2 regions of the Stenotrophomonas sp. YJH_SMC_43 genome follow, and region 2 is predicted to be linked to the other one. Evidence: predicted binding sites of a transcription regulator. Region 2 holds the regulator's gene; the other holds the start of a gene.
What was found. Region 2 encodes FliA, which starts transcription of late flagellar genes. Its sites were predicted from a motif close to TAAAGTTTNNCNNNCNNNGGCCGATAA; they were not measured.
Positions count from the first base shown of each region.

Region 1: AC5QAH_RS15090 (methyl-accepting chemotaxis protein) is a predicted target of FliA. The motif match lies at 13,794-13,820, and genes of this name have one in related genera.

Region 1 is NZ_JCAFVQ010000003.1:629,020-644,859, forward strand. It holds gene AC5QAH_RS15050 (hypothetical protein) at 1-259, shown strand, start outside; gene groL (chaperonin GroEL) at 376-2,025, opposite strand; gene AC5QAH_RS15060 (co-chaperone GroES) at 2,107-2,394, opposite strand; gene AC5QAH_RS15065 (endonuclease) at 2,746-4,536, shown strand; gene cutA (divalent-cation tolerance protein CutA) at 4,605-4,943, shown strand; gene AC5QAH_RS15075 (protein-disulfide reductase DsbD family protein) at 4,940-7,321, shown strand; gene AC5QAH_RS15080 (TlpA family protein disulfide reductase) at 7,318-7,881, shown strand; gene AC5QAH_RS15085 (PepSY domain-containing protein) at 8,581-11,103, shown strand; gene AC5QAH_RS15090 (methyl-accepting chemotaxis protein) at 11,225-13,765, opposite strand; gene AC5QAH_RS15095 (arylamine N-acetyltransferase family protein) at 13,968-14,807, shown strand; gene AC5QAH_RS15100 (VOC family protein) at 14,873-15,244, opposite strand; gene AC5QAH_RS15105 (response regulator transcription factor) at 15,267-15,840, opposite strand, start outside.
Region 2 is NZ_JCAFVQ010000001.1:1,297,954-1,313,793, forward strand. It holds gene flhB (flagellar biosynthesis protein FlhB) at 1-155, shown strand, start outside; gene flhA (flagellar biosynthesis protein FlhA) at 200-2,260, shown strand; gene flhF (flagellar biosynthesis GTPase FlhF) at 2,406-4,034, shown strand; gene AC5QAH_RS06105 (MinD/ParA family ATP-binding protein) at 4,021-4,908, shown strand; gene AC5QAH_RS06110 (RNA polymerase sigma factor FliA) at 4,905-5,648, shown strand; gene cheY (chemotaxis response regulator CheY) at 5,706-6,098, shown strand; gene AC5QAH_RS06120 (protein phosphatase CheZ) at 6,098-6,703, shown strand; gene AC5QAH_RS06125 (chemotaxis protein CheA) at 6,706-8,538, shown strand; gene AC5QAH_RS06130 (flagellar motor protein) at 8,640-9,380, shown strand; gene motD (flagellar motor protein MotD) at 9,382-10,398, shown strand; gene AC5QAH_RS06140 (ParA family protein) at 10,403-11,185, shown strand; gene AC5QAH_RS06145 (chemotaxis protein CheW) at 11,182-12,393, shown strand; gene AC5QAH_RS06150 (STAS domain-containing protein) at 12,563-12,871, shown strand; gene AC5QAH_RS06155 (response regulator) at 12,868-13,233, shown strand; gene AC5QAH_RS06160 (chemotaxis protein CheA) at 13,279-15,270, shown strand; gene AC5QAH_RS06165 (methyl-accepting chemotaxis protein) at 15,629-15,840, shown strand, end outside.

The DNA.
Region 1 (15,840 bases), on a different contig from region 2:
CCCAGAGATCGATGCCATTGCCGAAGCGGTGTTGCAGCCGGATGCACGGCGCCTGCGCATCGCCGCACGCCATCGCCAGGCTGCACATCGGCAGCGGCGGCAGCGGGTGGGCGCCGGCGCCAGCCTGATCGGCATGGCGGCGGGCCTGCTGCTTGCGCCGATCACGGAGCTGCCGTGGGTACAGGGCATGATCGCGGGTGGCGCGCTGGCCCTGCTGGCGGCCCACCTGTGGCTGCAGCGGCGCGAGGGCCGCGCGTAGATACCCGCCTGGGAGCGGTATCCACGCATGGCGTGGATCTGATTCGATTCCGACCGGCCCCAAAAAAAAACCCCGCCTTCCGGCGGGGTTTTTCATTGCATCGGTAACGCGGGGACTTAGAAGTCCATGCCGCCCATGCCACCCATGCCGCCCATGCCACCGGCGCCGCCCATGGCCGGCTCGTCCTTCTTCGGAGCTTCGGCAACCATGGCTTCGGTCGTGATCATCAGGCCAGCGATCGAGGCCGCGTTCTGCAGCGCCGAACGGGTCACCTTGGTCGGGTCCAGGATGCCGAACTGCAGCATGTCGCCGAACTCGCCGGTGGCGGCGTTGTAGCCGAAGCTGCCGGTGCCTTCCTTGACCTTGTTGATGATGACCGACGGTTCTTCACCGGCGTTGGCCACGATTTCGCGCAGCGGGGCTTCCATCGCGCGCAGGGCGATCTGGATGCCGTGGTTCTGGTCTTCGTTGGTACCCTTCAGGCCGGCCAGCGCGGTGACCGCACGGACCAGGGCAACGCCGCCGCCCGGGACCACGCCTTCTTCAACGGCTGCACGGGTCGCGTGCAGGGCGTCGTCGACGCGATCCTTCTTTTCCTTCATTTCGATTTCGGTCGAAGCGCCGACCTTGATCACGGCAACGCCGCCGGCCAGCTTGGCCACGCGTTCCTGCAGCTTCTCGCGATCGTAATCGGAGGAGGTGTCCTGGATCTGGGTCTTGATCTGCGCCACGCGTGCATCAACGTTGGCCTTGTCACCCACGCCATCGATGATGGTGGTGTTTTCCTTGGAGACCTGCACCTTCTTGGCGCGGCCCAGGTCCTTGATGGTGGCCTTTTCCAGCGACAGGCCAACTTCTTCGGAGATCACGGTGCCGCCGGTAAGCACGGCCATGTCTTCCAGCATCGCCTTGCGACGGTCGCCGAAGCCCGGAGCCTTGACGGCCACGACCTTGACGATGCCACGGATGGTGTTGACCACCAGGGTCGCCAGCGCTTCGCCTTCGACTTCTTCGGCAACGATCAGCAGCGGCTTGCCGGCCTTGGCGACGCCTTCCAGCACCGGCAGCAGGTCACGGACGTTGGAGATCTTCTTGTCGTGCAGCAGGATGAACGGGTCATCCAGGTCAGCAGTCTGCGACTGCTGGTTGTTGATGAAGTACGGGGACAGGTAGCCGCGGTCGAACTGCATGCCCTTGACCACGTCCAGCTCGTTGTCCAGGCCCGAGCCTTCTTCAACGGTGATCACGCCTTCCTTGCCGACTTCCTTCATCGCGTCAGCGATGATCTGGCCGATCGACTCGTCCGAGTTGGCCGAGATGGTGCCGACCTGGGCAATCGCCTTGTCGTCGGCGGTCGGCTTGGAGATGGTCTTCAGCTCGGCAACGGCGGCCACGACGGCCTTGTCGATACCGCGCTTGAGGTCCATCGGGTTCATGCCGGCGGCAACAGCCTTGGCACCTTCGCGGATCAGGGCCTGGGCCAGCACGGTGGCGGTGGTGGTGCCGTCGCCGGCGTCGTCGTTGGTGCGCGAAGCAACTTCCTTCACCATCTGCGCGCCCATGTTCTCGAACTTGTCAGCCAGTTCGATTTCCTTGGCGACGGAGACGCCGTCCTTGGTGATGGTCGGCGCGCCGAAGCTCTTTTCCAGCACGACGTTGCGGCCCTTCGGGCCCAGGGTGGCCTTGACGGCATTGGCGAGAACGTTGACGCCGCGCACCATGCGCGAACGGGCGTCTTCACCGAAACGAATATCCTTGGCAGCCATTGCGATTACCTCGATGTTTGCGCCGGGCCGGGCCCGGCGACGAAAAGGGATGTCTTACAGAAAAGCAGGTCGCGCCGAGGCTCAGCCGATGATGGCGAGCACGTCGTCTTCGCGCAGGACCTTGTACTCGACGCCTTCGCTCTTGTACGAGCTGCCGGCGTACTGGCCGTAGATGACCTTGTCGCCAACCTTCAGCGACGGCGCGCGCACGTTGCCGTTGTCCAGCGGCTTGCCCGGGCCGACGGCCACAACTTCACCCTTGGTGGACTTTTCCTTGGCCGAGTCGGGGATGACGATGCCACCGGCGGAGATTTCGTCGGCTTCGATCGGCTTGACCACAACGCGGTCGTGCAGCGGCTTGATGCTCATGAGAGACCTCTTAAGTTATTGATTGGTCTGAAAAAGTCCGGCGATGTTAGCAGTCACACCAGGCGAGTGCCAGCAACGCGCGTGAAAAAGCCCGACAAGTCGGGAGCACGACAGAGATGGAGACCTCCACAGGCCTTTCAAGGGCCGATCCCGAAATTTTTCTCCGGACCCGGAAACCTCCTTCCCTGCGTGGACGCCTGTATAGGGATGCAACGCGGCAAGCCAAGGGGGGAACGGGTGACATTTGGTGACCAATGTCCCACTGTCAGATATCTGACGTTCATTTACGACAAAGTGTCACTGGATCGGCCTTAGGCTCGGCCGCGCATTCCCAATCACAAGGAGTTGTCGATGCGATTGCTGTCCCCGCTTGCCGCCGCCTGCCTGCTGGCGCTGGCCGCCGCGCCGGCCCAGGCCGAGGTCTTCATCAACGAACTGCACTACGACGACAGCACCGCCGCCGGTGACGTCGGCGAAGCGATCGAGGTCGTAGCCACCGCCGGTGAGGATCTGTCCGGCTACCGCCTCTACCTCTACAACGGCAGCAACCCTTCTGCCGCCACGGTTTACGCCAACAACCCGGTTCCGGCCGGCACCGCCGCCGGTTGCGGCAGCGCCACCCTGGCCGTGGTCAGCTACCCGACCAACGGCCTCCAGAACGGCCCGAACGACGGCATCGCCCTGGTCGATGCCAGCGGCAAGGTGGTCCAGTTCCTCAGCTACGAGGGCGCCATCACCGCCTCCGGTGGCCCTGCCGCCGGCATGACCAGCCAGAACATTCCGGTGGCCGAGACCAACAGCACAGCGCCGGGCACCTCGCTGCAGCTGACCGGCAGCGGCAGCCAGTACGCCCACTTCACCTGGGCCGAGTCGGCCAGGCAGACCTTCGGCAGCTGCAACAACGGCCAGACCTTCAGCGGTGGTGGCACCCCGGGTCCGAACACGCCGCCGTCGGTGTCTACCACCACCCCGGCACAGGGCAGCAGCACCTTCCCGGCCGCCGCCGACCTGGAAGTGGTGTTCAGCGAGACGGTGAACCTGGCCAGCGGCGCCTTCGCCCTGAGCTGCGGCACTTCCGGCAGCGTGCCGCTGACCTACCCGGCCAGCGGTCGCAACGTGAAGCTGTCCACCAATACCGCGCTGGTGGCCGGTGAAGCCTGCCGCTTCGATATCCGCGCCGCGCGCATCACCGACCTGCAGGGCGCACACCCGGCCGCCGACAGCCGTATCGCCTTCACCGTGGCCAGCACCGGCGGCAACCCCGACCCGGGCAATCCGGGCGTACCGGCCGGCTACTACTCCAAGGTCAACACCAGCAGCCCCAGCCAGCTGCGCTGCTCGCTGCACGCCACCATCAAGGGCCACACCGCCTACCCGTACAGCGGCTCGGGCACCAGCACCTGGACCATCCTGGAAATCGCCGACGAGGATCCGAACAACAGCGGCAGAATCCTGGATGCGTACCGCAACCGCAGCTACGCCAAGGTGACCGACCGCGCCGGCAGCGGCGGCGGCCTGAAGTACAACCGCGAGCACACCTGGCCGAACTCGCTGGGCTTTGCCAGCACCACCGGCGACAAGGGCCTGCCGTACGCGCCGTACACCGACACCCACATGCTGTACCTGACCGATGCGCAGTGGAACGCCGACCGTGGCAACAAGCCGTTCGGCAAGTGCGACGCCAACTGCGGCGAGCGCGCCACCGAGGCCAACAACGGCCAGGGCGGCGGCAGCGGCGGTTACCCGGGCAACTCCAACTGGGTACGCACGCCGGACGGCAACACCGGCACCTTCGAGGTGTGGGGCAAGCGCAAGGGCGACATGGCGCGTGCGGTGCTGTACATGGCCATCCGCTACGAGGGCGGCAAGGATGCGGCGACCGGCCAGTCCGAGCCGGACCTGGAGCTGACCGACGACCGCAGCAAGATCGTCAAGACCAGCAGTTCGCCGGCCTACATGGGCCTGCTGTCCACGCTGATCGACTGGCACCTGTCCGATCCGCCGGATGATGCCGAACGTGCGCGCAATGACGTGATCTTCAGCTTCCAGGGCAACCGCAATCCGTTCATCGACCACCCCGAGTGGGCGACCCCGGGCCTGTTCACCTCGGCCAAGCCGGCTACCTGCCAGCTGGCCAACTGACCGCGCAACGCAGCGGTCCACTGCCGCCGCCGGGCCCTGACCCGGCGGCGGCCCTATACTCGACGGTCATGTCGACCGTCGATCCCGTGCTGCTGCTGTTGACCACCTGCCCGGACCGGGCCAGTGCCGAGCGCATCGCGCACGCGCTGGTCGGCGAGCGCCTGGCCGCGTGCGTGACCCGCCTCGATGGCGCGCAGTCGACCTACCGCTGGCAGGGCGAGGTGACCACCGACGCCGAGCTGCAACTGCTGGTGAAGACCACCGCAAGCCGCGTCGATGACGCGATTGCCCGGATCGTCGAACTGCATCCGTATGAACTCCCGGAGTGCATCGCGGTCGAAACCCGGGCCGGCCTGCCGGCGTATCTGGACTGGATCCGGGCACAGACCCGAGAGGACACTGATTGAAGACTCTGTTTGCGCGTGGCGCCGCCTTGTGCGCCCTGATGTGGCTCTCGCTGCCCGCCTTCGCCCTGGATGAGAAGGACCTGCTGCCGGTGGACCAGGCGTTCGCGCTGACCGCCACCGCCCCCGAACGCGGCCAGGTGCAACTGCAGTTCAAGATCGCACCCGGCTACTACCTGTATCGCCACCGCACCAGCGTCAAGGCTGATCCGGCGTTCAACGCCGGCGCGCTGCAGATGCCCAAGGGCGACAAGCACCACGACGATTTCTTCGGCGAAGTCGAAACCTATCGCGAACGCCTGCAGGCCACCCTGCCCGGCACGCCGACCGACGCCGCCGGCACCATCAGCCTGGAAGTGCGTTACCAGGGCTGCGCCGATGCCGGTGTCTGCTACCCGCCGCAGAAGCGCGTGGTGCAGGTCACCCTGCCCGGTAGCGGCGCACAGGCCGCGGCGCCGGCCACGCGTGCCGGCGCCACCAGCCCGTTCAACAACCCGCTGGCCGGTGCCGGCAACAGCGGTGGGCTGCGCCTGCCGGGTGCCGCCAGCAACAGCCAGGCGCTGCCGCTTCCTTCGGAGCAGGCGTTCGGCTTCGATGCCATCGCCAGTGACGGCAACACCCTGCTGCTGCGCTTCAGCCCGGCGCCGGGCTACTACCTGTATCGCGACCGCACTTCGGTGAAGCTGGACGGCAGCACCGGCGTGCTGGCCGACAAGCTGCGCTGGCCGGCCGCACAGTCGCATCGCGACGAGCATTTCGGCGATGTCTCGGTCTACTTCAACCAGGTGGAAGTGCCGCTGCCGCTGCGCCGCGCCGTCGCCGATGCGGTCGACAGCACCCTGGTGGTGACGTTCCAGGGCTGCCAGACCGATGGCATCTGCTACCCGCCGATGACCCGCCGGGTGAAGCTGTTGATCCCGGCCGGCAAGATCAACGCCAGCACCGATCAGTCGCCGCCGCGCAACGAGGTGATCAGTCCGCTGCCTACCGCCAGCGGCGCACCACGCGAAGCCGCCAACGGCGCCCCGTTGCGCCTGCTGCCGACGGTGCCCAATACGGATGCCAGCACCCCGGCCGTTGCAGGCGCCGAAAACGGCGATGAGTTCGCTGCCGATGCGCGCGGTGACAACGCCCTGCGCACGCGCCCACCGGCGACCACGCCGAATCCGGACCGTTCGTTCGTTTGGGTGCTGCTGCTGGCCCTGGCCGGTGGCCTGGTACTGAACCTGATGCCCTGCGTGCTGCCGATCCTCTCGCTGAAGGTGCTGAGCCTGGCGCAGAGTGGCGAAAGCCCGCAGCGCGCGCGCAGCCACGCCCTCTGGTACACGTTGGGCGTACTGGTCGCGTTCGCGGTGATCGGCGCGTTGATGGTCGGCCTGCGCGCGATCGGCAACGCCGTCGGCATCGGCTTCCAGCTGCAGCACCCGGGCGTGGTCGCGGTGCTGGCCTACATCATGTTCGCGGTGGGCCTGAGCCTGTCCGGCGTGTTCACCCTCGGCGGCGGCATCGGCAACCTCGGCCAGTCGCTGGCCAGCCGCAGTGGCCCGGCCGGTGATTTCTTCACCGGTGCGTTGGCCTGCGTGGTCGGCAGTGCCTGCGTCGGCCCGTTCATGGGCGGCGCGATTGCCTACGCGTTCATTGCCCCGCCGCTGAAGGCGATGACCGTGTTCCTGTTCCTCGGCCTGGGCCTGGCGCTGCCGTTCCTGCTGATCGGCTTCGTGCCGGCACTGGCGCGCCGCCTGCCCAAGCCGGGCCCGTGGATGGAGACGCTCAAGCACGTGCTGGCCTTCCCGATGTACGCCACCGCGCTGTGGCTGCTGTGGGTGCTGGGCAAGCAGCGTGGCGTGGACGGCATGGCGCTGGTGCTGGGTGGCCTGCTGCTGCTGGCCTTCGGCCTGTGGCTATTCGAGCGCAACCGCTGGACTGGTTCGCGTGCAGTGACCCTGCTCGGCGTGCTGCTGGCGATCGGTGCACTGGTTCCCGCCTGGGGCGTGACCCAGCTGGCACCGCCGGCACGCGCCGCACAGGCCGCCAGCGACAACGTGGTCGAGTACTCGCCGCAGTTGCTGGACCGCCTGCGCGCCGACAACCGCGTGGTGTTCGTGAACATGACCGCCGACTGGTGCGTGAGCTGCAAGGCCAACGAGCGCGCCGTGCTGTCGCGGCCGGAGTTCAAGGAACTGCTCAAGCGCACCAACGCGGTGTACATGCGCGGGGACTACACCAACGTCGATCCGCAGATCACCACGTTCCTGGAAGAGCACAAGGCCGTGGGCGTGCCGCTGTACGTCGTGTACGGCCCGGGCGCACCGCCGACCGTGCTGCCGACCCTGCTGACCCAGGCGGTGGTCGAGGAAGCGCTGCTGCGCACCGCACGATGAAGTGGCAACGGCCAGCGCTGCTGTGGACAGCGGTGCTGGCCGCCGGCCTTGGACTGTGGGCCGGGCATCGATTGGCTCCTGCGCCGGCTGCGCCTGAGGCCATGCCAGCGGCGCCCGCCGTTGCGGCTGCGGCACCCGCCTTGCAGGTTGGCGACAGCCTGCCCGCATTGTCGCTGCCCGATCTTGATGGCCGGCCGCTGGACCTGCGCCAGCACGCTGCCGGTCGCCCGCTGTTGATCAATGTCTGGGCCAGCTGGTGCGCTCCGTGCGTGGAAGAAATGCCGGAGCTTGCCCGCTTCGCCCATGCCCAGGGCGACAACGGCGTGCAGGTGCTGGGCCTGGCACTGGATACCCCGGAAGACGTGCGCGGTTTCCTGCAGCGTGTCCCGGTGGATTACCCGATCGTGATCGAGACCCCGGGGCTGCGCGATGCCAGCGTGCAGCTGGGCAATACACAGGGCCTGCTTCCCTACAGCGTGCTGTTCGATGCACAAGGGCGGCTGGTGAAGGCAAAGCTGGGACCATTCGCCCACGGCGAGATCGACAGCTGGGTGAAGTGAGGGGGCTTTTTGCAGGGCTTGCAGCCCTGCACCCGGCTCAATGCAACGCCAACAGCCAAAGCGGGCGTTCCGCGGGTTGGCGGGGCGATGTCGGAGTGCGGGGACGCTGCAAGTACGTCCCTGTAAGCTTGGCAGCCGCATCCATGCGGCTGACACCCCGCACTCCGACACCGCCCCACCTCTGACAGATCTTCGCGGCTGTTGGTAGGTGTCGACCTTGGTCGACACATCTGTCAGATATCGATATTCAGAACAGAATCAGACCCCGTGCCGACCAACGGTCGGCACCCACCAAAGCAGAACGCCGTTCCGACAGATCGCGGAAAACTGTCGAAGGCGGGGTGGGTCCGGTTGAGGGGGCGTGAGCCGCATGGGCCCGAGGCATGCCTCGGGCGGGTTGGGCAGGACGCCCAACCCTGGTCTTGCCGTGTGCGCAGGACAGCGCACACGAGCAAGCGGCGACCGAGCTTACATGGACGTACTTGCAGCGTCCCCCTCAACCGGACCCACCCCGCCAGCCCACGGAAAGCCAGCTTTTGACGTTGACGTTGCTCCGGCTTGTAGCGGGTGCAGGGCTGCAAAGCCCTGCAACAAAACCCTCCTTGACCGTAGCCCCTCCGCCACGGAGAATTCCGCGACTAATTCTCATTTGCTGTTGCGCAGGATGCGGGCGGCAGCCTTCCGGGCCCTCCTCCTTCGATGTTCAAGAACGTCCTGTTCCAACTGCACTGGCTGCTGGGCATCACCGCCGGTGCCGTACTGGCCGTAATGGGCCTCAGCGGCGCCGTACTGTCCTTCGAGGACGAGCTGTTGCGCGCCGCCAATCCCGGCTTCGCCGAGATTGCCGAGCACCATGCCGATGGCCAGCTTCCACTTGCACTGAGCGAACTGGTGCCGCTGCTGCAGGCCGGCAGTGAACGCCCGCTGCAGCGCCTGCGTGTGGATGCCACCGGGCAACGGCCCTCGGTGGCACGCTTCGCCGGCGGCAAGGAACACTGGGTCTACTTCGATCCGTACAGCGGCGAACGATTCAGCGCCCTGCGCGGGCAGGCGTTCTTCGATTTCGTCGAGGACCTGCATCGCCACCTCGCCGCCGGCGAGCGTGGCAAATGGATCACCGGCAGCTGCGCCATCGCGCTACTGTTCTTCACCCTGTCCGGACTCTATCTGCGCTGGCCGCGACGCTGGTGGCACTGGCGCAGCTGGTTGGCGGTGGAGTGGAAGCGCAGCGGCCGTGGCTTCCTGTGGAGCCTGCACTCGGTGGTCGGCACGTGGGTGCTGCTGATCTACCTGATGAGTGCGCTGACCGGCCTGTGGTGGTCCTTCGACTGGTATCGCAGCGCCGCCAACACCCTGCTTGGCGTCGCACCGGCCGCCAAGCACAAGATCGCCACCGGTGCCGCCCTGAACCTGGAACGCGTCGAAGCCACGCTGTACGCACTGCCCGGCGTGCGCACCGGCTACATCGACCTGCGCCTGCCGGAGAAGCCCGGGCAGGCACTGAATGTACGCGTGATGGCCGGTGATCCGTCGCAGCGCGGCGGCCAGCATGACCGCGCGCATGATCTGCTGCAGCTCGACCCGGGCACGGGTGCCACACTCGATGCCCGCCCCTATGCACGCCAGGGCGTCGGCGCGCAGCTGGCCACCAGCGTGTTCGCGCTCCACTCGGGCAGCTACTTCGGCGTGCCCGGGCGTGTCGTGGTGATGCTCAGCAGTTTGGGCATGAGCCTGTTCTTCATCACCGGCTGGATGCTCTATCTGGACCGCCGACGCAGCCAGCGCGCTGCGCGTGGCCTGCGCCAGTCGCTGCCAGCAACGCCTGCCGATGGCGGTGGCACGCCGTGGCTGGTGGTGCATGCCAGCCAGAGCGGACTGGGCGAACAACTCGCATGGCGCGCAGCCGCGCAGCTGCAGGCATCCGGTCATGCGGTGCAGGTGCTGCCGCTGGCCCGCGTCGATGCCGTGCAGCTGGCACGCACCGCGCAGGCGCTGTTGGTACTGAGCACCTTCGGCGATGGCGAACCACCGGATGCGGCGCGAGGTGCTGCACGACGGCTGATGGCACAGACACTCGACCTGTCAGGCCTGCAGTTTGGACTGCTGGCGCTGGGTGATCGACAGTACCCGCACTACTGCGGCTTCGGCCGCCAGGTTGATGGCTGGCTGCTCGGCAACGGCGCGCGCCCGTTGTTCGACCGCATCGAAGTCGATGCCGCCTCGGTCGCGGCGCTGCGCCAATGGCAGCTGCAGCTGGGCGCGCTGACCGGCATCGCCACCGATGACAGCGTGCTGCCGGCGGCCACGCAGATGCATGAGTGGCGGCTGCTCGGCCGCGACCGGCTCAACCCGGGCAGCGTGGGCGGCGCCATCTGGCGCATCTGTCTTGCGCCACCGGCCGAGGTGCAGTGGCAGGCGGGCGACATCCTGCATATCGCGCCCCGGCACAACGCGCGGCATGCCGGCGCGGTGCTGAAGGCACATGGGCTGGATCCCCTGCAGCCACTGCTGATCGACGGCCAGCCGCGCACGCTGTTGGCGCTGGCCAGCGAACGCGAACTGCCGGATGCCGATGCTGCGCTGGCGGTACAGGATCCGTGCCTGTGGCTGGCAGGGCTGCCGATGCTGCCCGGACGCGAATATTCCATCGCCTCGTGCACCGAGGATGGCGCGGTGGAACTGGTGGTACGACTGGTGCACGACGACACGGGCCGCGCCGGGCTCGGCTCGGGCTGGCTGTCGCTGCATGCACCGATCGGTGCCAGTCTCGTCGCCCGCGTGCACCGCAATCCCGGGTTCCACCGCGTCGCCGGTGCACCGATGGTGCTGATCGGCAACGGCACCGGCATCGCGGGCCTGCGCAGCCTGTTGCGCGAAGCCGCGCATGCAGGCGAGCACGGGCACTGGCTGCTGTTCGGCGAACGCCAGCGCGCGCATGACTTCCTGTTCGCCGACGAGATCGAGGCCTGGCAGGCCAATGGTCATCTCGCGCGGGTGGACCTGGCGTTCTCGCGCGATGGCGACGGTGGCTATGTACAGGATCGCCTGCGTGCGGCGGCCGATGCCCTGCGCAACTGGATGCAGCGTGGTGCAGTCATCCACGTGTGCGGTTCGCTGCAGGGCATGGCCGAAGGCGTGGACCAGGTACTGCGTGAAGCACTCGGTGATGAGGCGGTGGAAACACTGCTGGAGAACGGCCGCTACCGCCGCGACGTGTATTGATTCCTGCCAGCGCGCATTGGCCTGAGCCGAGCATGGGCTCGGCTCTACAGTGTGCCTGCAGCCGATGTAGAGCCGAGCCGACGCTCGGCTGATTCCCGGCCAGCCGACAAGGAACCGCAGGCTAGGCCGCCGCAGCGCGCGCCTCTGGCATCGACTGCAGACGGAACGCGCCCACCGCTTCCGCCAGCGCATGCACCTGCGCCTGCATCTGCGCTGTCGAAGCACCCGCCTCTTCCACCAGGCTGGCGTTGCGCTGGGTACTGGCTTCCATCTGCACGATGGTCTGGTTCACCTGGGCGATGCCGGCATGCTGGTCCTGCGACGCGCTGCGGATACCGGCCAGCAGATCCGCCAGTTGCTGCACGCTGCCGACAATCTCGCCCATCGTGGTGCCGGCCTGTTCGGCCTGCTGGTTGCCCTGGCCCACACGCGCCACCGAATCCTCGATCAGGCCCTTGATCTGTTTGGCCGCCTCCGCGCTGCGTTGTGCCAGCAGGCGCACTTCTGCGGCCACCACGGCGAAGCTGCGGCCCTGCTCGCCCGCGCGCGCGGCTTCCACCGCAGCATTCAGCGCGAGAATGTTGGTCTGGAAAGCGATGCCATCGATCAGCTGGGTGATGTCGCCGATCCGTCGCGAGGCCTCGCTGATGCCCTGCATGGTCGCGACCACCTGGCCAACGGCCTCGCCACCGCGCTGGGCCACTGCCGCCGCGCCCTTGACCAGCACGTCGGCACGGCCCGCGGCATCAGCATTGCGGCCAACGGTATCGGTCAGCTCGTGCATCGACGCCGCCGTCTCTTCCAGGTTGGCCGCCTGCTGTTCGGTACGCTGCGACAGGTCATGGTGACCGGCAACGATCTCGCCAACGCCGGCATCCAGGCTGGACGTGGCGTGCTGGATGCGGGTGACGATGCGGCCCAGTTGCGCGACGGTGGCGTTGGCATCGTCGCGCATGCGTGCGAACACGCCTTGCAGCTCACCTTCCATGCGCACGCTGAGGTCGCCGCGGGCCAGCGCGGCCAGAAGCGCCTGCAGATCGCCGAGGTTGGTCTCGAAGGTGGTCAACAGGCGATTGATGCTGGTCGACAACGTACGCACAAAGCCCTGCTTTCCCTCCAGCGCGATGCGCCCGTGCAGGTCGCCGTGCGCGGCGGCGTCGACCAGTGCGGCCACTTCGGTTTCCAACAGGGTTTCCAGCGCACGGCTGCGCCACTCCACCGCCACACCAAGGAAGTGACCTTCGTCGATGATGGCGTTGGCAATCAGCTGGTAGCGCACCCCTGCATGGCCGATCTCGCGCTCCTCGCGCTGGCGCACACCGGCCAGGCTGGCCAGTGCCGGATGCAGGCGCACCGCATCGCTCGCCACCAGATCTTCAACCTGGAGGTCAAGCTGCTCCAGCAGCGCCGGATTGGCGTAGGCGACCTGCCCTTCCGCATCAATCACCATCAGCCCGGTCTGCGCGCTGTCCAATGCCTGGCGCACCCGGGTATTGCCGCGCGCCACGGCACGCTCGGTCTCGATGCGCGCACGCAGGCGCTGCTGCATGTCGACCAGGCGCTGGGCCAGCTGGCCGATCTCATCATTGGCGTTGTAGACGCGCAGGGTGGTGTCGAGGCGGTCGTCAGCGATATCGCTGGCGAAACGCAGGGTGTCCTGGATCGGCTGGCGCACCGCACGGAGCACCAGCATCAGGCTGGTGATCAGCACGCCGGCCACCAGCAGCAGGGTCAGTGCGAACAGCACGCTCATCGTGCGTGCGCCGGCCTGCTGGCGCGCCTGCGCCGTGGCCAGCGCCGCCACCTGCGCCTGCTGGAAGGCGGCCAGCGCCGGTGCTACGCCCGCGGCGGTATCCAGCAGCGACTGCGCTTCCACATCCAGGCCGACGCGGGCAGCGGTATACCCCAGCAATGCGGCCTGATACGCATCCATCCCGGTGCGCAGGGTGTCCTGCGCATCTGCGGGAAGGCCCGCCAGCGCGAGGTCGAACGGCAGCTTTTCCTCGCTGGCGCGGTCGGCGTGAGTGGAGTCACCGTCGAGCAGCAGCAGTGCCTCCTGCCTTCGCATCTTCTGCAGTGACAACGCCAACGACGGCCGCTGCAGCGCATCCACCTGTACCTGCAGGGTATCGGCGGCCTGCTGCAGCTGCGCGGCGAGGCCGGCATCACCACGACCCATCTCGTCGACACGTTCGAACAGGGCGGCCACACCCTGCGAGAACGCGTCGGCGGCTTCGGTCAGCGCCTGCAGGGCCTTGCGCCGGCCAGTATCCATCGGCGTCGCGCGCAGCGCCTGCAGATCGACCTGCAGTGCCTTCTGCGTGGCCAGCAGCTGCGCGCGGTCGGCATCATCGAAACTGCGTGCATACTGGGTCTGCAGGCGACGCGCTTCGGCCACCCGCGTGGACAGGCTGGCTGCCAGATCGCTGCCGCGCTGGTAGCTGGCCTGGCTGCGCGCAGCCAGTGCGTTGGCATGGCCGGTCCAGGCGTAGACAGCGGCGATCGCGACCAGGCCCAGGCCACAGACCCACAGGGTCGCCTTGAGCTTGTTGGCCACGCTGAGCCGATGCGGCTGCAGCCAGCGCAGCAGGCCGGGGGACGCCGAGTGCAACGCGGCAAGGCGCGTGCGCAGGGACCGGAGGTGGGGGACAACGGCCGACATGACAGACTCCAGGCGGAAAGACGCACCTGTATCGGCCGGATTCAGGGCAACTTTAGCGCCTTCTTCGTCCGGGTCCCCCGGTCGCGGGTGGACGCGGCCTTTGTACAGGGTGCAAGCGACGGGGGCATGACACGGGCACCGCGCTTGACCTCAACCACGGTTGGGGGAGCACAGTGGACGTTCCTCCCCGCCCGGTGTCTCCATGACGACGCTCGATGTCCCCCGCTACCTGCAACGCCTGCAGCTGGATGCGCCGCCACCGCGGACCCTGGCCGGCCTGACCCTGCTGCAGCAGCGCCACAACGCACTGCTGCCCTTCGAGACCCTCAGCTGCCTGCTGCGCGACGCGGTGCCGATCGACCTGGACAGCGTGCAACGCAAGCTGCTTGACGACCGCCGCGGTGGTTACTGCTTCGAACTCAATGGCGGCCTGCTGGCCCTGCTGCAGGCACTGGGCTTTGATGCGCAGCCGCTGAGTGCGCGCGTGCTGCTGGCAGCGCATGACGGCGAACTGACCGCGCGTACCCATCTGCTGCTGCGCGTGCATGTGGATGGGGACGACTGGCTGGTGGATGCCGGTTTCGGCAGCCTGACCCCGACCGTGCCGCTGCGGCTGCACGATGCGCAGCCGCAGGCCACGCCGCATGAGCGCTACCTGCTGCAGCGTCTGCCTGACGAGGGCGACTTCGTGCTGTCAGCCGAATCCAGCGACGGCTGGCGGGCGATGTACCGCTTCGATCTGCAGGCGCCTGCACCGATCGACAACGTGGTGGGCAACTGGTACGTATGCACCCACCCCGATTCCAGCTTCCCGGGCCAGCTACGCGTGTCGCTGACCGGACCGGACTGGCGCCGTACCATCGGCAGCGGCAACTACACCGAGTACCGCCCCGGGCAGGCGCCGGACAAGCGACCGCTGCATGATGTGGGTGATGTGCGTGACGTGCTGCAGCAGCGCTTCGGCATGCAGCTGCCGGACGACCCGCGACTGGACCCGGCCATCAATGACTGGCTGCAGCGCTCGCGCGCCGCGACCTTGTAGGGCCGAGCCCATGCTCGGCTGAGCTGGAGCGGCTGGGCCAACAGCAGCCGAGCGTGGGCTCGGCTCTACAGAGCTGCGCGCGCCTGCAGCGCAATGCGGTTGCCTTCGCTGTCGCGGATCTCGGCCACACGCCAGTCACCCGCGTCGGCCGGGCCGAAGCGCAGCTCAGCTCCCGATTGCAGTGCACGGTCGAGGCTCGCATCCAGGTCATCGACGCCGATGTAGATGCGGGCGCCCTGCTCGGAGGGCCGGTAGTCCGCGCCGTGCACCAGCGCAATGCTGGCACCGGCGGCGTCATCGGAGAACGGCAGGTAGGCCATCCGGCAGTCGTGCAGCACGATAGGTTCGTCCACCGCGACCTGCAGCCACCGCTGGTAGAACGTGATGGCCCGGTCCAGGTCACTGGCCGGGATTTCCACATGCAGGATCGGGTTCACTGGCACGCCTTGCTCGGTCCACTCAGATGATGCGCAGGGTAATCGCCTTCAGCACTGCACGGGTGCGATCGCGAGTGCCCAGCTTGTCGAGTATGGCCGACACGTAGTTCTTCACCGTGCCTTCGGCCAGGAACAGGCTGCGCGCGATTTCCTTGTTGCTGTATCCCCCGGCCAGCAGGCGCAGGATCGCCACTTCGCGTTCCCCGAAGGTATCGGTGGGCGGTGCTTCGTCGTGGAAGCGGTAACGGGCGCGCACCGGCTCGGTGCTGACCGGCAACAGCAGGGTTTCACCCGCGGCGACGCGCTCGATCGCTTCACGCAGGTCTGCGGGCACGGCGTCCTTGAGCAGGAAGCCCTGTGCGCCGGCCTCGCTGGCACGCAGCAGCAGATCACTTTCATCGAAGGTGGTCAGCAGCAGGCACGGCGTGGCATCACCGCGCGCGCGCAGCTGGCGCAGTGCCTCGATGCCGTCCATCCCGGGCATGCGGATGTCACTGAGCACCACATCCACGCGCTGGGCAGCCAACGCGTCCAGCAGCGCCTGGCCCTCTTCGGCCTCCAGCACCACGTCTACCCCCAGGCCCTGCAGCAGCGCG
Region 2 (15,840 bases):
AAGGCCAACTCGGAAAGGAAATCCCCGTGAGACTGTATTCGGCCGTCGCCCAGGTCCTGTCCTACGTCTACCAGCTGCGCGCCTGGCGCACTGGCCCGATGCCGGACGCCCCGCACATCCAGGTGGATGAATTCGGCAAGGGAGGCCGCCCGTGAGCGCCCAGCCCTCCACCGGTTTCAACACCCGCCGCGCTCTGGAAATGATCCGCCAGGGCCTTGGCGCGCCGCTGATCGTGCTGGCCCTGCTGGCCATGGTTGTGGTCCCGCTGGCCGCACCGGTGCTTGATGCGCTGTTCACCTTCAACATCGCCATCTCGCTGATGGTGCTGCTGGCGGTGGTCTACGTGAAGCGCCCGCTGGACTTCACCATCTTCCCGATCGTGCTGCTGATCACCACCATGCTGCGGCTGGCGCTGAACGTAGCCTCCACCCGCGTCATCCTGCTCAACGGCCAGAACGGCCACGATGCGGCCGGCAAGGTGATCGCCGCCTTCGGCGAATTCGTGATCGGCGGCAACTACGCGGTCGGCATCGTGGTGTTCGCGATCCTCACCATCATCAACTTCGTGGTGATCACCAAGGGCGCCGGCCGCGTCTCGGAAGTGACCGCGCGCTTCATCCTGGACGCGATGCCCGGCAAGCAGATGGCGATCGACGCCGACCTCAACGCCGGTTTGCTGACGCGTGAAGAAGCCAAGCTGCGCCGTGAAGAAGTCCGCGAGGAAGCCGACTTCTACGGCGCAATGGACGGCGCCAGCAAGTTCATCCGCGGCGACGCCATCGCCGGCATCCTGATCCTGTTCATCAACATGCTTGGCGGCCTGGCCGTAGGCGTGCTCCAGCATGGCATGCCGTTCGGCGACGCCGCCGCCACCTACACCCTGCTCTCCATCGGTGACGGCCTGGTGGCGCAGCTGCCGGCGCTGCTGGTCTCCAGCGCGGTGGCGATGCTGGTCACCCGCGCCTCGCGCTCGCAGGACATGGCCCAGGCCATGACCGGCCAGGTGTTCGGCCAGTACCGCGCGCTGGCGATCACCGCCGGCATCATCGGCGTGGTCGGCCTGGTGCCGGGCATGCCCAACGTCGCTTTCCTGACGCTGTCCGCGATCCTCGGCTTCATCGCCTGGAAGGTCTACCGCAAGGGCAAGGCCGCGGCCACCGACCCGGCAGCCGCAGGCAATGACGCCGCCGCGCTCAACGCACTGGGTCGCCCGGCCGCACCGGCGCCCACCGCCGAACTGAGCTGGGACGAGCTGCGCCCGGTCGATCCACTGGGCCTGGAGGTCGGCTATCGGTTGATCCCGCTGGTGGACGCCAACCAGGGCGGCGAACTGATGGCGCGCATCAAGGGCGTGCGCCGCAAGCTGACCCAGGACGTCGGCTTCCTGATCCCGTCGGTGCACATCCGCGACAACCTGGAACTGCCGGCCAACGGCTATCGCGTGCTGGTGCACGGCGTGCCGGTGGCCACCGCCGAGATCCACCCCGACCGGGAACTGGCCCTGGACCCGGGCAGCGCGCTCGGCGCACTGGAGGGCATTGCCGGCAAGGATCCCGCGTTCGGCCTGGATGCCACCTGGATCCAGCCGCACCAGCGCGCCCAGGCCGAAACGCTGGGCTACACGGTGGTCGACCCGGCCACCGTGGTCGCCACCCATCTGTCGCACCTGATCCGCGAACACGCACCCGAGCTGCTCGGCCATGAGGAAGTGCAGCACCTGCTGGCCAACCTGGCCAAGAGCGCGCCCAAGCTCGTCGAAGATCTGACGCCGAAGGCGCTGCCGCTGTCGGCGGTGGTGCGCGTGCTGCAGAACCTGCTGGTCGAGCGCATTCCGATCCGCCAGCTGCGCAAGATCGCCGAGGCACTGGTCGAACATGCGCCCAGCAGCCAGGACCCGGCCGTGCTGACCGCCGCGGTGCGCACCGCACTGGGCCGCTTCATCGTGCAGGAGATCGCCGGAATGTCGGCGGAGCTGCCGGTGTTCACCCTCAACCCGCAATTGGAACGTGTCTTGCAGGAGTCCACGCAGGGCAACGGCGCCGCGCTGGAACCCGGACTCGCAGAGCGACTGCACCAGAGCCTGGCCGAATGTGTCAGCAAGCAGGAAGCGCGAAACGAGCCGGCGGTCGTGCTGGTACCGGGCCCGGTGCGCGCCGCGCTGGCGCGCCTGGTCCGCCACAGCGTCCCGTCGCTGTCGGTCCTGGCCTACAGCGAGGTGCCGGAGGACAAGCGACTGAAGCTGGTCGGAACGATCAGCTGACGCCGCCCACCGATGCGCCAGAAAACAGACACCACTTTCAAACCAACGCAACAGATAGACACCAAGGGGAACCCGCACCGTGCAGACCACCGACCACCCGAGTTCTCCGACCGCCACCCCGCCGTCTTCGTCCCGTGACCACAGCATGAAAATCAAACGATTCGTCGCCGCCGACATGCGCTCGGCCATGAACCTGGTGCGCAAGGAACATGGTCCTGACGCCGTGATCCTGTCCAACCGCCGGATCGAGGAAGGCATCGAGATCGTCGCCGCCGCGAACTATGACGAGAGCGCCGTGCAGCGTGCACTGGAAGCCTCGCGCCGTGACGTGGCACCGCCGCCGGCACCCAAGCCGCGCACCGCCGCCGATGCCGTCATTGCCGCAGTCACCCGCCGTCGCAGCAACACCCCCGCTCCGGAACCGGTTGCCGCGACCACCTCGGCCGTGGCCGCCCTCGCCCGCGCCGCGGTCGGTGCCACCGGCCGTACCCTGGACAGCGCCGACGAGATCGTGCCGACCCGCGGCAGCACCGGCTTCGCCGCGACCCTGGCCCGCGCTGCCGTCAACGAACCGGCGCTGCCCGAACAGATCTTCGCCCCGTTCGCCGAGGCCATCGTTGCACCGGCATCGGCACCGGCCGCCAGCGCGCCAGCCAACCGTGCCCGCTTCCAGGTCGACCCGCCGCACGAGATGCATCACGAAAGCGCGGCCCCCGCCGTGCAGCCGCCGCCGCTGCCGGGCGCGGCTCCGACCGAAGCACAGCCGGAGATCGCCGCCAGCGAACCGGCAGTGGCCGACGCCGTCATCGAAACCTCGCCGGAGCCCACCCTCGCCCCGGCCCCGGTGCTGACCGTGGTCGCCCAGGACGACGCCGAGATCCGCCAGCTGCGCCAGGAAGTGGCCGGCATGCGCCAGGTGATCGAGCGCGAGATGAACCGCTTCACCGACGAGCGCCTGCGTGGCTGCCCGGTGCGCGCCACCGCGCTGGACCTGATGGACGAGTACGGTTTCGACGCCGGCCTGGCCCGCGACGTGGCCATGCAGATCCCGCTGGAGACCGAAGCCCACCGTGGCCGTGGCCTGATGCTGGGGCTGATCTCGCGCAAGCTGCCGATCGCCCCGGTCGACCCGCTGGAGGAAGGCGGCGTGATTGCCCTCGTCGGCCCGACCGGCGCCGGCAAGACCACCACCATCGCCAAGCTGGCCTCGCGCTTCGCCGAGAAGCACGCCCCGCGTGACGTCGCCCTGGTGACCACCGATACCACCCGCATCGGCGCCCGCGAGCAGCTGTACGGCTACGGCCGCCAGCTCGGCATCGCCGTGCACGAGGCCAACAGCGGCACCGACCTGGACCAGCTGCTGGAACGCCTGAAGGACTACAAGCTGGTACTGATCGACACCGCCGGCCTGGGCCCGCGCGACCGCGCACTGGCCGCCCAGCTGCAGTGGCTGCGCGCCGCCCGCCAGGTGCGCACCCTGCTGGTGCTTCCGGCCAACACCAGCTTCGGCGACATGGACGAGGTGGTCCGCCGCTTCGGCGCCGCCAACCTGCAGGGCCTGGTGCTGAGCAAGCTGGACGAGACCGGCCGCTTCGGCAACGCCCTGTCGGTGGCCGTGGACCACGCCCTGCCGATCACCTGGGTGACCGATGGCCAGGACGTTCCGGACGACCTGCACCGGGCCAGTGCAGCCAATCTTGTACTTCGCCTTGAAGATTTGCGCCGAGCGGCCGATATGCCCTGCAACCCGGAGTTGAACCATGCCGTCGCGTGAGTACGCCAAGCTGACCAAGACCTTCCCGCTGTCGGCCACCCGCAGCGAGCCGCTCGGCCCTGTGCGCACCATCGCCGTCACCGGCGGCAAGGGCGGTGTGGGCAAGACCAATGTCTCGGCCAACCTGGCCGTGGCACTGGCCGGCATGGGCAAGCGCACGCTGCTGCTGGACGCCGACCTCGGCCTGGCCAACATCGACGTGATCCTGGGGCTGAACCCCACCTTCACGCTGGCCGACCTGGTCGCCGGCCGCTGCTCGCTGGACGATGTGATCGTCGAAGGCCCGAACGGCGTGCTGGTGGTCCCGGCCGCGTCCGGGCGCCGGCACATGGCTGAGCTGGCCCCGGCCGAGCACGTCGGCCTGGTCAACGTGTTCTCCGAACTGGAACGCGAACTGGACATCATGGTGGTGGACACCGCCGCCGGCATCACCGATGGCGTGCTGACCTTCTGCCAGGCCGCGCAGGACACCGTGGTGGTGGTCTGTGACGAGCCGGCCTCGATCACCGACGCCTATGCGCTGATCAAGGTGCTGTCGCGCGAGCGCGGCGTGGACCGCATCCAGGTGGTGGCCAACATGGTGCGCGACCCCAACGAGGGCCGCGTGCTGTACGAAAAGCTGACCCGGGTCTGCGAGAAATTCCTCGCCGATGTCTCGCTGAACTATCTGGGCTGTGTGCCGCAGGATGATTGGCTGCGCCTGTCGGTGCAGCGCCAGCAGCCAGTGGTAAAGGCCTACCCGTCCAGCCCGGCCGCGTTGGCGATCACCGAGATTGCCCGCCGTACCGCACGCTGGCAGGCGCCGACCGAACCGCGCGGCGGCGTTGAGTTCTTCCTCGAGCGTATTCTCAAGCAGCGCGGGGTGGCCGCATGAAAGGCGCAGCCCAGTACCGGGAAGTCCAGCGCACGGCGGCCAACGAGGTCATCGCCCAGCATTCGGACCTGGTGCGGCGCATCGCCCACCACCTGGCCGCACGCCTGCCGGCGAGCGTCGAGGTCGACGACCTGATCCAGGCCGGCATGATGGGACTGATCGAAGCCTCGCGCAGCTATGACGCCGACCAGGGGGCTTCGTTCGAGACCTATGCCTCGATCCGCATCCGCGGTTCGATGATCGATGAGATCCGCCGTGGCGACTGGGTGCCGCGCTCGGTGCACCGCCGTGCACGTGATGCCGCCGCCACCATCCGCCGCCTGGAACAGAGCAGTGGCCGTGCCGCCAGCGCCACCGAAGTGGCCGCCGCGATGGAGATGCCATTGCCCGAGTACCTGCGGCTGATGGAAGACGCTGCCCGTGGCCAGGTGCTGAGTCTTGAATCGCGCATCGAGGACCAGGGCGAGCTGGACACCGTGGCCCAGGGCGGCCCGACCCCGCAGCAGGTGCTGGAGCGCGGCGAGTTCGGCCGCGAGCTGGGCAAGGCCATCGGCCACCTGCCCGAGCGCGAACAGCTGGTGCTCTCGCTGTACTACGAGCAGGAACTGAACCTGAAGGAGATCGGCGCGGTGCTCGGCGTGAGCGAGTCGCGGGTCTGCCAGATCCACGGCCAGGCGGTACTGCGCCTGCGTGGCCGGCTGAAGCTGTTCGAGGCCGCCGACGCCGGCCTCGAAGAATGAACATCCCCGAGGCGGCTGCCCCCGGCCGTCCGGAATGAACAACAAAGGAATTCTGCTTTGAACAAGAACATGCGCATCCTGATCGTCGACGACTTCTCGACCATGCGTCGAATCGTCAAGAACCTGCTGGGCGATCTGGGCTTCACCAATACCGCCGAAGCCGAGGACGGGCATGCCGCGCTGTCGCTGCTGCAGAGCCAGCCGTTCGATTTCGTGGTCACCGACTGGAACATGCCGGTGATGACCGGCATCGAGCTGCTCAAGGCGATCCGTGCCGATGCCAAGCTGAAGACCCTGCCGGTGCTGATGGTCACCGCAGAAGCCAAGCGTGAACAGATCATCGAAGCCGCCCAGAGCGGCGTGAACGGCTACATCATCAAGCCGTTCACCGCGCAGACGCTGGAAGAGAAGCTCGGCAAGATCTTCGAACGCCTGGCGGCCAGCGCCTGATGGATACCACGGTCGACAAGAGCGCCCTCGCCCTGCGCCTGCAGGAGGCCCTGGACGCACTCGAGTCCGGTGACGAAGCCGCCTGGCGGCAGCGCATCGACGGACTGGTCGCGCTGCGCACGCAGCCGATGATGAGTGGGCTCTCGCGGCTGGCCCGCGAACTGGGGCAGGCGCTGGGTGAACTGCCGACCGTGCCGAGCGAAGCCGGGGAACTGGACGATGCCTGCGCGCGCCTGGACCACGTGGTGGCGATGACCGAGCAGGCCACGCACCGCACCCTGGACCTGGCCGAGGAATGCCGCAGCCTGACCGAACAGCTGCGCGCCGAAGGCCTGCAGCCGGGCCAGGACGCGCAGCTCGAGCGCATCCGCCACAACCTGACCGAGATCGCCCTGACCCAGAGCTACCAGGACCTGACCGGGCAGATCATCCGTCGCGTGGTGGGCATCGTCCGCCGCGTGCACGAAGGCTTCGGCGCACTCGGCCTGCCACCGGAACAGCATCGCACCGACCCGGAACTGGCCGGGCCGGCACTGAAGGGACTGGACCGCCACGCGGTCTCGCAGAACGACGCCGACGACCTGTTGTCGGATCTGGGGCTGTAAGCATGAGCGCGGTATCCGACGACATCACTGCCGATTTCATCATCGAGGCACAGGAAATCCTGGATCGCCTCGGCGAACAGCTGGTGTCGCTGGAGCAGGCACCGCAGGACAGCGATCAGCTCAACGCGGTGTTCCGCGGCTATCACACGCTCAAGGGCGGCGCCGGCTTCCTCGGCGTCACCGCCATGGTGGAGCTGTGCCATGCCGCTGAAGAAGCGCTGGGCGCCGCGCGTGCCGGCCAGGCGGTGCTGCAGGCCCATCACTTCGACGCGGCCCAGCAATCGCTGGACTACCTGCAGTCGATGCTGGATGCAGTTTCCTCCGGCACCGAGCCGGGCTATGCGCCGCCGGACTTGATCGCCCAGTTCGACGTGCACGGCGGTGCCGTGGCGGCACCCGCCGCCGCCGCAGCACCCGCCGCGGGTGGCAGCGACCTGATCACCGACGACGAATTCGAGGCCCTGCTCGACCAGCTGCATGGTGGCAACGCGCCGACCGCGGTCGCACCAGCGAAGAAAGCCGACGACGGACTGATCAGCGAAGACGAGTTCGAAGCCCTGCTCGACCAGCTGCACGGTGGCGCCGCACCGGGCACCAAGCCTGTTGCCGCCGTGGCACCGGCGCCGGTTGCAGCCCCGCGCCCGGTCGCCGCACCGGCACCGGTGGCAAAGCCGGCCGCCAAGCCGTTGGCCGAGGCCGAACACACCGTACGCGTAGACACCAAGCGCCTGGACGCGATCGTCAACCTGATCGGCGAACTGGTGCTGTCACGCAATCGGCTCAAGACCCTGCGTGCACGCCTGCGCGATGAAGAATTGGACCGCGCCGTGTCCACACTGGACATCGCCACGGCCCGCCTGCAGTCGGCGGTGATGCGTACCCGCATGCAGCCGGTGGGCAAGGTCTTCTCCCGCTTCCCCAAGGTGGCCCGCGACGTCGCCCGCTCGCTGAAGAAGGAAGTGGACCTGGAACTGATCGGCGCCGAGACCGAGCTCGACCGCAACCTGGTCGAAGCGCTGGCCGACCCGCTGGTGCACCTGGTCCGCAACGCCATCGACCATGGCGTGGAAATGCCCGACCTGCGCGAGGCGCAGGGCAAGCCGCGGATGGGCCACGTGCGGCTTTCGGCGCAGCAGGAAGGTGACTACGTCAGCATCGAGGTGCAGGACGATGGCGCCGGCATCGACCCCGAAAAGCTGCGTGCCAAGGCACGCGAGAAGGGCCTGATCGATCCGGAAGCCGCTGCGCGCCTGAGCAGCGAGGAATGCCTGCACCTGGTGTTCCTGCCCGGCTTCTCGACCAAGCAGCAGGTCACCGACATCTCCGGCCGCGGCGTGGGCATGGACGTGGTGCAGTCACGCATCCGCGAACTGAGCGGCCAGATCCAGATCCAGTCGGAGCTGGGCCGTGGCAGCCGCTTCCTGATCCGCGTGCCGCTGACCCTGGCGATCCTGCCGACCCTGCTGGTGCAGGCCGGTGAGGACGTCTACGCGCTGCCGCTGGCGCGCGTGATGGAAGTGCTGCACGCACCGCGCACGTCGCTGGGCTGGTTCGATGGCCGTGCCGTGCTCGACCGCCGCTCGCACACCCTGCCGCTGGTCGATCTCCGCCAGTGGCTGGATGTGACGCCGGCCGCCTCGCCCCTGCTGACCATCGTGGTGCTGCAGGCCGGCGAAGCGCGCTTCGGGCTGGTCGTGGACCAGGTGCGCGGGCGCGAGGAAGTGGTCATCAAGCCGCTGCCGAAAGCCCTGCGCGGCCTGCGTGGTTATGCAGGTGCAACCTTGATCGGCGATGGTCGCATGGCCTTGATCCTGGACGTGGACGGACTGCGATGACCCCCGCCGGGCGTCGCCCGGCGACCCGAAAACTGTGACTACCGTCTGTACGCGATCTACCGGTGTCTCAAGTCCCATTCATACACGCCGATACCGGAACCATGGATAGACTCAGCCTCATTGGACTCTTTCTCGCCCTGGCCTCGCTGGTCGGTGGCAGCATCCTCAAGGGCGCCGGCCTGGCGTCGTTGTGGTCGCCTGCGGCGTTCGTGATCGTCATCGTCGGCACCGTCGCCGCGATCCTGCTGCATACCTCGCCGGCGGTGTTCAAGCATGCGTTCAAGATCGTGCGCTGGGTCGTGCGCCCGCCGCACAGCGATCGCCGCGAACTGATCCAGCAAATCGTCGAGTGGAGCAACATCGCCCGTCGCCAGGGCCTGCTGGGCCTTGAATCGCAGGTGGAAGCGCAGCAGGACCCGTTCCTGCGCAAGGGCCTGCAGCTGCTGGTGGACGGCGTCGAGCCCGAATCGATGCGGCACATGCTGGAAATCGAACTGGGCAGCCAGGAACACCAGGACCAGGCCGGTGCCAAGGTATTCGAGGCGATGGGCATCTACGCGCCCACGCTGGGCATCATCGGCGCCGTGCTCGGCCTGATCGCGGTGATGAAGAACCTGGCCGACCCGAGCAAGCTGGGCCACGGCATCGCTGCCGCGTTCACCGCCACCATCTACGGCATCGCCTCGGCCAACCTGCTGTTCCTGCCGGTGGCCGCCAAGCTCAAGAGTGTGATCTCGCACAACACCCGCGATCGCGAAATGGTCATCGAAGGCCTGATTTCGATCGCCCAGGGCGAGAACCCGCGCAACATCGAAACCAACCTTTCCGGCTTCCTGCACTGACATGGCCCGCCGCAAGCACCACGAAGAGCACGCCAACCACGAAGCATGGGCGATTCCCTATGCCGACCTGATGACGCTGCTGCTCGCCTTTTTCGTGGTCATGTACGCGATTTCCTCGGTCAACGAGGGCAAGTATCGGATCATGGCCGACGCGCTGACCGATGCCTTCGGCGGCGCACCGCGCACCATCAATCCGGTGCAGGTGGGTAACAAACAGGTGCAGGGGGGCGGCTGGGACAGCCCCTCGGTGATCAAGTCCGGCACCAAGATCGGACCCTCAGCGCCTGCACCGTCGCACGACCCGACCCTGCTGCCATCGATGGCCTCGCAGATGCGCATGCCGGTGTCGGTGCACAACCAGGAGCAGATCGCGCGCGCCGAGCGCCAGCTCAACAGCATCGCCGACCGCCTTACCGCTGCACTGGCGCCGTTGATCGACCGCGGCATGATCAGCGTGCGCCGCACCGAGCTGTGGATCGAAGTCGAGATCAACAGCGACATCCTGTTCCCCACCGGCTCGGCCGCGCTGGACGTGCATGCACGGCAGACCCTGGCCAGCCTGGCCGAGGTGCTGCGTGACGTGCCCAACAGCGTGCGCGTGGAAGGGCACACCGACAATGTACCGATTGCTACCGCCACCTTCCCTTCAAACTGGGAACTGTCGGCCGGCCGCGCGGCCAGCGTGGTGCACCTGTTCGCCGACCAGGGCGTGCAACCGTCGCGGCTGGCGATGGTCGGCTACGGCCAGTTCCGCCCGCGCGAAGAGAACGACAGCGCGCAGGGCCGCAACCGCAACCGTCGGGTGATGGTCATCATCCTGGCCGACACCTCGCATTCGGTGGACCCGCTCGGCCAGCGCCTGAACGCAGCCACCGGTGCCACCCAAAGCACCGACACCGAGCAAGCCGCGGCAACTCCGGCTACCGCCCCCACCTCCCCCATCGCACCGGTGAAGTTGCCGCCGGTGCCGGCTGGCAGCCGCGTCGGCGCCGCCGTTCCCCCGGCAATGAAGGAGTAAACCGATGCGCATCTGGGCAGTCGCCAACCAGAAGGGCGGAGTCGGCAAGACCACCACCACCCTCGCCCTCGGCCGTGGCCTGGCCGCGCTTGGCCATCGCGTGCTGCTGATCGACCTCGATCCGCACGCCTCGCTCAGCCGCGCCTTCGGCGTGCCGGTCGATCCGCCGCCGGCCGGCGTGCTGGAACTGTTCGGCGCACCGCCGGCCGATCTTTCCAGCCTGTGCCATGCCAGCAGCATCCACGGCCTGGACTATGTCTGTGCACAATCCGCGCTGGCCACATTGGAACGCCGCAGCGCCAACCAGCCCGGCCTCGGCCTGGCCCTACAGAACGCGCTTGCCCGCCATCAGGGGCAGCACGACTACATCCTGCTGGACTGCGCACCCACCCTCGGTCTGTTGATGATCAACGCACTGGCCGCGGCCGACCGCCTGATCATTCCCACCCAGGCCGAGCCGCTGGCTCTGCATGGCCTGGAGGGGATGGTCCGCACCGGCGAGATGGTCGAGCGCTCGCGCCGCCGCCCGCTGCCGATCTCGATTCTGCCCACCCTGTTCGACCGCCGCACCCGCGCCGGCAACGAATCGCTGCGCACGATGCAGGATCGTCACGGCACCCGCGTTTGGGAAGACGCCATTCCGATCGACACCCGCATCAGCAATGCCGCAGGCCTGACCCTGCCCAGCGTTGGTGAGGAGTACCCGGGCCGCGGCCTGGCCGCCTATCGCCGCGCACTGAACTGGATCCTCGGTGAGGATGCCCGCGCCCTGGAGCAGGCCGCATGAACAGCACCGGCGTACTGGACGACTATCTGGACGAACTGCTGGGCGAAGCGATCGCTCCGGCCGTCGTGCTTCCAACGCCGGACAGCGTCGCCCCGGCCCCGGCCAGCATATCGCAACCGGACCATGAGCCGACCTGGGATGACCTGCCGGCCGAGGTGATCTACGAAACCGACACCGTCGCCGCGGCGCCTGCCGCGGACAACGCCGCGCTCGAAGCCGCCTTCGAGGCCGCCGCAACGGCCGGGCGCGAACCCACCTGGGACGATCTGCCTGCCGAGGTGATCTACGAAACGGAGACTGTTGCCGTTGCACCGGCAGAGGACGACGCAGCACTGGAGGCCGCCTTCGAGGCCGCCGCAATGCCGGTCGCCGCTCCCGAGCGGGAACCGACCTGGGATGATCTGCCTGACAAGGTGATCCACGAGACGGCCCCGGCCAAGGCCGGCCCGGAGCCCACCTGGGACGACCTGCCCGACGAAGTGATCTACGAGACCGACGCGGCCGACAGCCATCACCTCGCCCACACTGACAGCCCCGGCCTGCAGGCTGCGTTCGAGGCCGCTGCCGGCGGCGCGGATGTCCCCACGCCGCCCCCGGCCGTGGTAGCGCCCCCGGCGCCGCGCCCTGCGCCCGCGCCTGCCCCGGCTGCGCCCGCTGCCGTCGCGCCGCCGCCCCGCGTTGCCGTGGATGCCCCGACCGCCAACCGTCCCGGCACCTGGCAGGAACTGCAGGCACAGGCTCTCCAGCCCGCCAGCAGCCCGCATCCGCAGAACCGCCGCGCCGGCGAGCGCACCTCGCGCTGGCTGCGCCTGCGTTGCGGCACCCAGGCTTATGCGCTGGAACTGCTGAAGGTGCAGGAAGTGGTGCTGCCAGTTCCCCTGCTGCCATTGCGCGGCACCGCACCAGCGATGCTCGGCATCATGAACCTTCGGGGCCAGGTGGTACCGGTGATGGATCTCGGCCTGCACCTGGGTGCGGCCGCTGCCGAAGACGATTCGCAGACCCGCATCGTGGTGCTGGAGGAAGACGGCGAAACCATCGGCCTGCGCGTGTCGGCGGTGGAAGATGTCGCCAACCTTACCGACTCGCAGATCGAGCCGCCTGATACCGCGCGCATCTGCCAGATTTCCAACGACCTGTTCCGTGGCGTCGCCCGGGTCAGTCAGCGTCCGATGATCCTGCTCGACGCCACACGGCTGTTGAGTTGAGTCGGCGCTTTGCGCCGACGCGGTGCCTGTCGGGGACTGCAGGTGCCGATGCGCAGCATTGGCATCTCCCGTCCCCGAACAACACCGCATCGGCGCACCGCGTCGATTCCCCTAAAGAACCCCGCCGGGGTGCCGTTATGGATCACGGAACCGTTTGTCCGGAGCAACGATGAGTACTGTCGAACTGGGTGGGGATCTCGGCATCGAGAGCACCACCGAGCTCAAGAACCGCCTCGCCCCGCTGGTGGCGCAGGCAGGCGAGCTGACCCTGGATGCAAGCCAGGTCGCCCGCATCCACACGGCCGCCGTGCAGGTGCTGTGTGCGTTCGTGCAGGCCCGCCGCGAGGCAGGTCTCGGCACCGGCTTCCACGGTTGCACTGCAACCTTCCGTGACGCCGCGCGCCTGCTGGGCGTCACCCAGGCCCTGGGCCTGGACGTAACCCATGACAACCTGAAATCTGTGGAGAACGCTGCATGAGCGCACGTATCTTGGTGGTGGACGATTCGGCGTCGATGCGCCAGATGGTTTCCTTCGCCCTCACCTCGGCCGGTTTTGCCGTCGAAGAAGCCGAAGACGGCGCGGTCGCGCTCGGTCGCGCCAAGGGCCAGCGCTTCAATGCGGTGGTCACCGACGTCAACATGCCGAACATGGACGGCATCGCGCTGATTCGCGAACTGCGCCAGCTGCCGGACTACAAGTTCACCCCGCTGCTGATGCTGACCACCGAATCGGCCGCCGACAAGAAGTCCGAAGGCAAGGCCGCCGGCGCCACCGGCTGGCTGGTCAAGCCGTTCAATCCCGAACAGCTGGTCGCCACCGTGCAGAAAGTGCTGGGCTGATCGCCCGCCACCGCTCCCCCTCTTCGCTTCCGGACCACCACTGCCATGAGCATGGACCTGCAACGCTTCCACGCCACCTTCTTCGAGGAGAGCCGCGAAGGCCTCGACGCGATGGAGGCTGGCCTGCTGGCCCTGGAATCGGGGCAGCAGGACGCGGAGATCATCAATTCGGTGTTCCGCGCTGCCCACTCGATCAAGGGCGGCGCCGGCACCTTCGGCTTCGATACGATCGCCGGCCTGACCCACGTGCTGGAAACGCTGCTCGATGAACTGCGTGCCGGCAAGCGGGCGCTGGAAGGCCACGCGGTCGACGCCATGCTGTCCTCGGTGGACGTGCTGCGCGCCCTGCTGCGCGAAGCCGAACACGGCCAGGCTGCCGATCCGGCTGCAGTCGCTGCGGTGAAGGCGCGCCTGGAAGCGGTCCTTTCCGGCCAGGCCGCACCGAGCGCCCCCGCTGCCGTCGCGGCCAAGGTGGACGATACGCCGGAAGCCTGGCAGATCGGCTTCACCCCGGCACCGTCGCTGTTCATGAGCGGCAACGACCCGCTGCGCATCATCCGCGAACTGGAGCATCTCGGTTCGCTGCAGGTCGCCGCGCGCATGGAACGCCTGCCCGGCTTCGCCCAGCTCGACCCGCTGGAGGCCCACCTGGCGTGGGATCTGGGCCTGGTCGGCAAGGTGCCGCGCAGCAAGATCGAAGACACCTTCGCCTGGGTACTGGACGACTGCGAACTGGACATCCGTCCGGCCGCACCGCCGAGCCTGGCTACACAGGCGCCCATTGCAACCGCCCCTTCCGCACCGGCTGCCGTCGTACCGGCGGCGCCTGCAGCGCCCGCCACCAGCGGCGGCGCCAGCCAGGAAGCCGAAACCTCGATCCGAGTCAGCGTCGACAAGGTCGATGCGCTGATCAACCTGGTCGGCGAACTGGTCATCACCCAGGCCATGCTCAAGCAGGTCTCGCACGCACTGGACCCGGTCCACGCCGAGAGCCTGTTCGCCGGCCTGGACCAGCTGGAACGCAACACCCGCGACCTGCAGGAAGCCGTGATCGGCGTGCGCATGCTGCCGGTCGATGCGGTGTTCCGCCGCTTCCCGCGCCTGGTCCGCGACCTGTCCAGCCGCCTTGGCAAGCAGGTCCGCCTGCGCACCGTCGGTGAAGGCACGGAACTGGACAAGGGCCTGATCGAAAAGATCGCCGACCCGCTGGTGCACCTGGTGCGCAACTCGATCGACCACGGCCTGGAGATGCCGGACGTGCGTCGCGGCGCGGGCAAGGACGAAACCGGCACCATCACCCTGGCAGCCTCGCATCAGGGCGGCCACATCGTCATCGAAGTCAGCGACGACGGCCGCGGCCTGGACCGCACCAAGATCCTGGCCAAAGCCCACGAACGCGGCCTGGCAGTGCCGGACAATCCTACCGATTCGCAGGTCTGGGACCTGATCTTCCAGCCTGGTTTCTCCACCGCCGATGCAGTCACCGACCTGTCCGGCCGTGGCGTCGGCATGGATGTGGTCCGCCGCAACATCCAGGCGCTGGGTGGCGAGGTGCAGATCGAAAGCAGCCTTGGTAACGGCACCCGCACGCTGATCCGCCTGCCGCTGACCCTGGCCATCCTCGATGGCATGACCGTGGCAGTCGCGGGCGAAACCCTGATCCTGCCGCTGGCCTATGTGCTTGAGGCCCTGCAGCCGCAGGCCGAGGACATCCGCAGCATGGCCGGCGAAGGCCGCGTGCTGCGCGTACGTGGCGAGTACCTGCCGATCCTGTCGCTGAGCGAATACTACGGCTACGGCAACCGTGCACCGGGCAGCGAATCGCTGGTGGTCGTGGTCGAAGGCGATGGCCAGAAGATCGCACTGGAAGTGGACGAGCTGGTCGGCCAGCAGCAGGTGGTGGTGAAGAACATCGAGAACAACTACCGCCGCATCGGCGGGGTGTCCGGTGCCACCATCCTCGGCGATGGCCGCGTGGCCCTGATCGTCGACATCGGCGGGCTGGTGCGCTCGCTGCGGATGCCGCAGGCCGCCTGATCCACGTTGCAGGCGTGTACTGGACCGCCGCCCTTCCGGGCGGCGGTTTTCGTCTGTGCGCGCCCTGCCAAGGGATCTGCCCCCAACCCACTGCGCCCTGCATTCCGTGAACTCCGTCAACGCGACGGTTTCGCGCGCAACTACGTCACACCAGCGCAAGCCCCGCCACGGCGGCACTTTCGCGCCGTCATCCCTACGCAACCGAATGTGATCTGCGTCCATAAAGTCCATCCGGACTGCGCCGCTATTTCGCTTTGACGGCCGTCACCGAACCCCCACCGGGCACCACCGTTCGCTCTGCAACCACCCCCAAACCGGCGCACGGACGCCGGCACTCTGCCCACCTGGAGCACCCTGCATGAAGTGGTTCCACGATCTGCCCATCGCCCGCAAGCTGGCCGTGGGGTTCACCCTCACCACGTTGATGACCCTGGTCCTCGGCGCGTTCGCCCTGCTGCGCCTGAGCGAAGCCAACGCGCAGCTGCGCGAGATGGCCGGCAACGATATCCCCTCCGTCCAGCACCTGGGCGAGGCGCGCTCGCAGCTCGGTGAGTTCCGTACCTACGAACT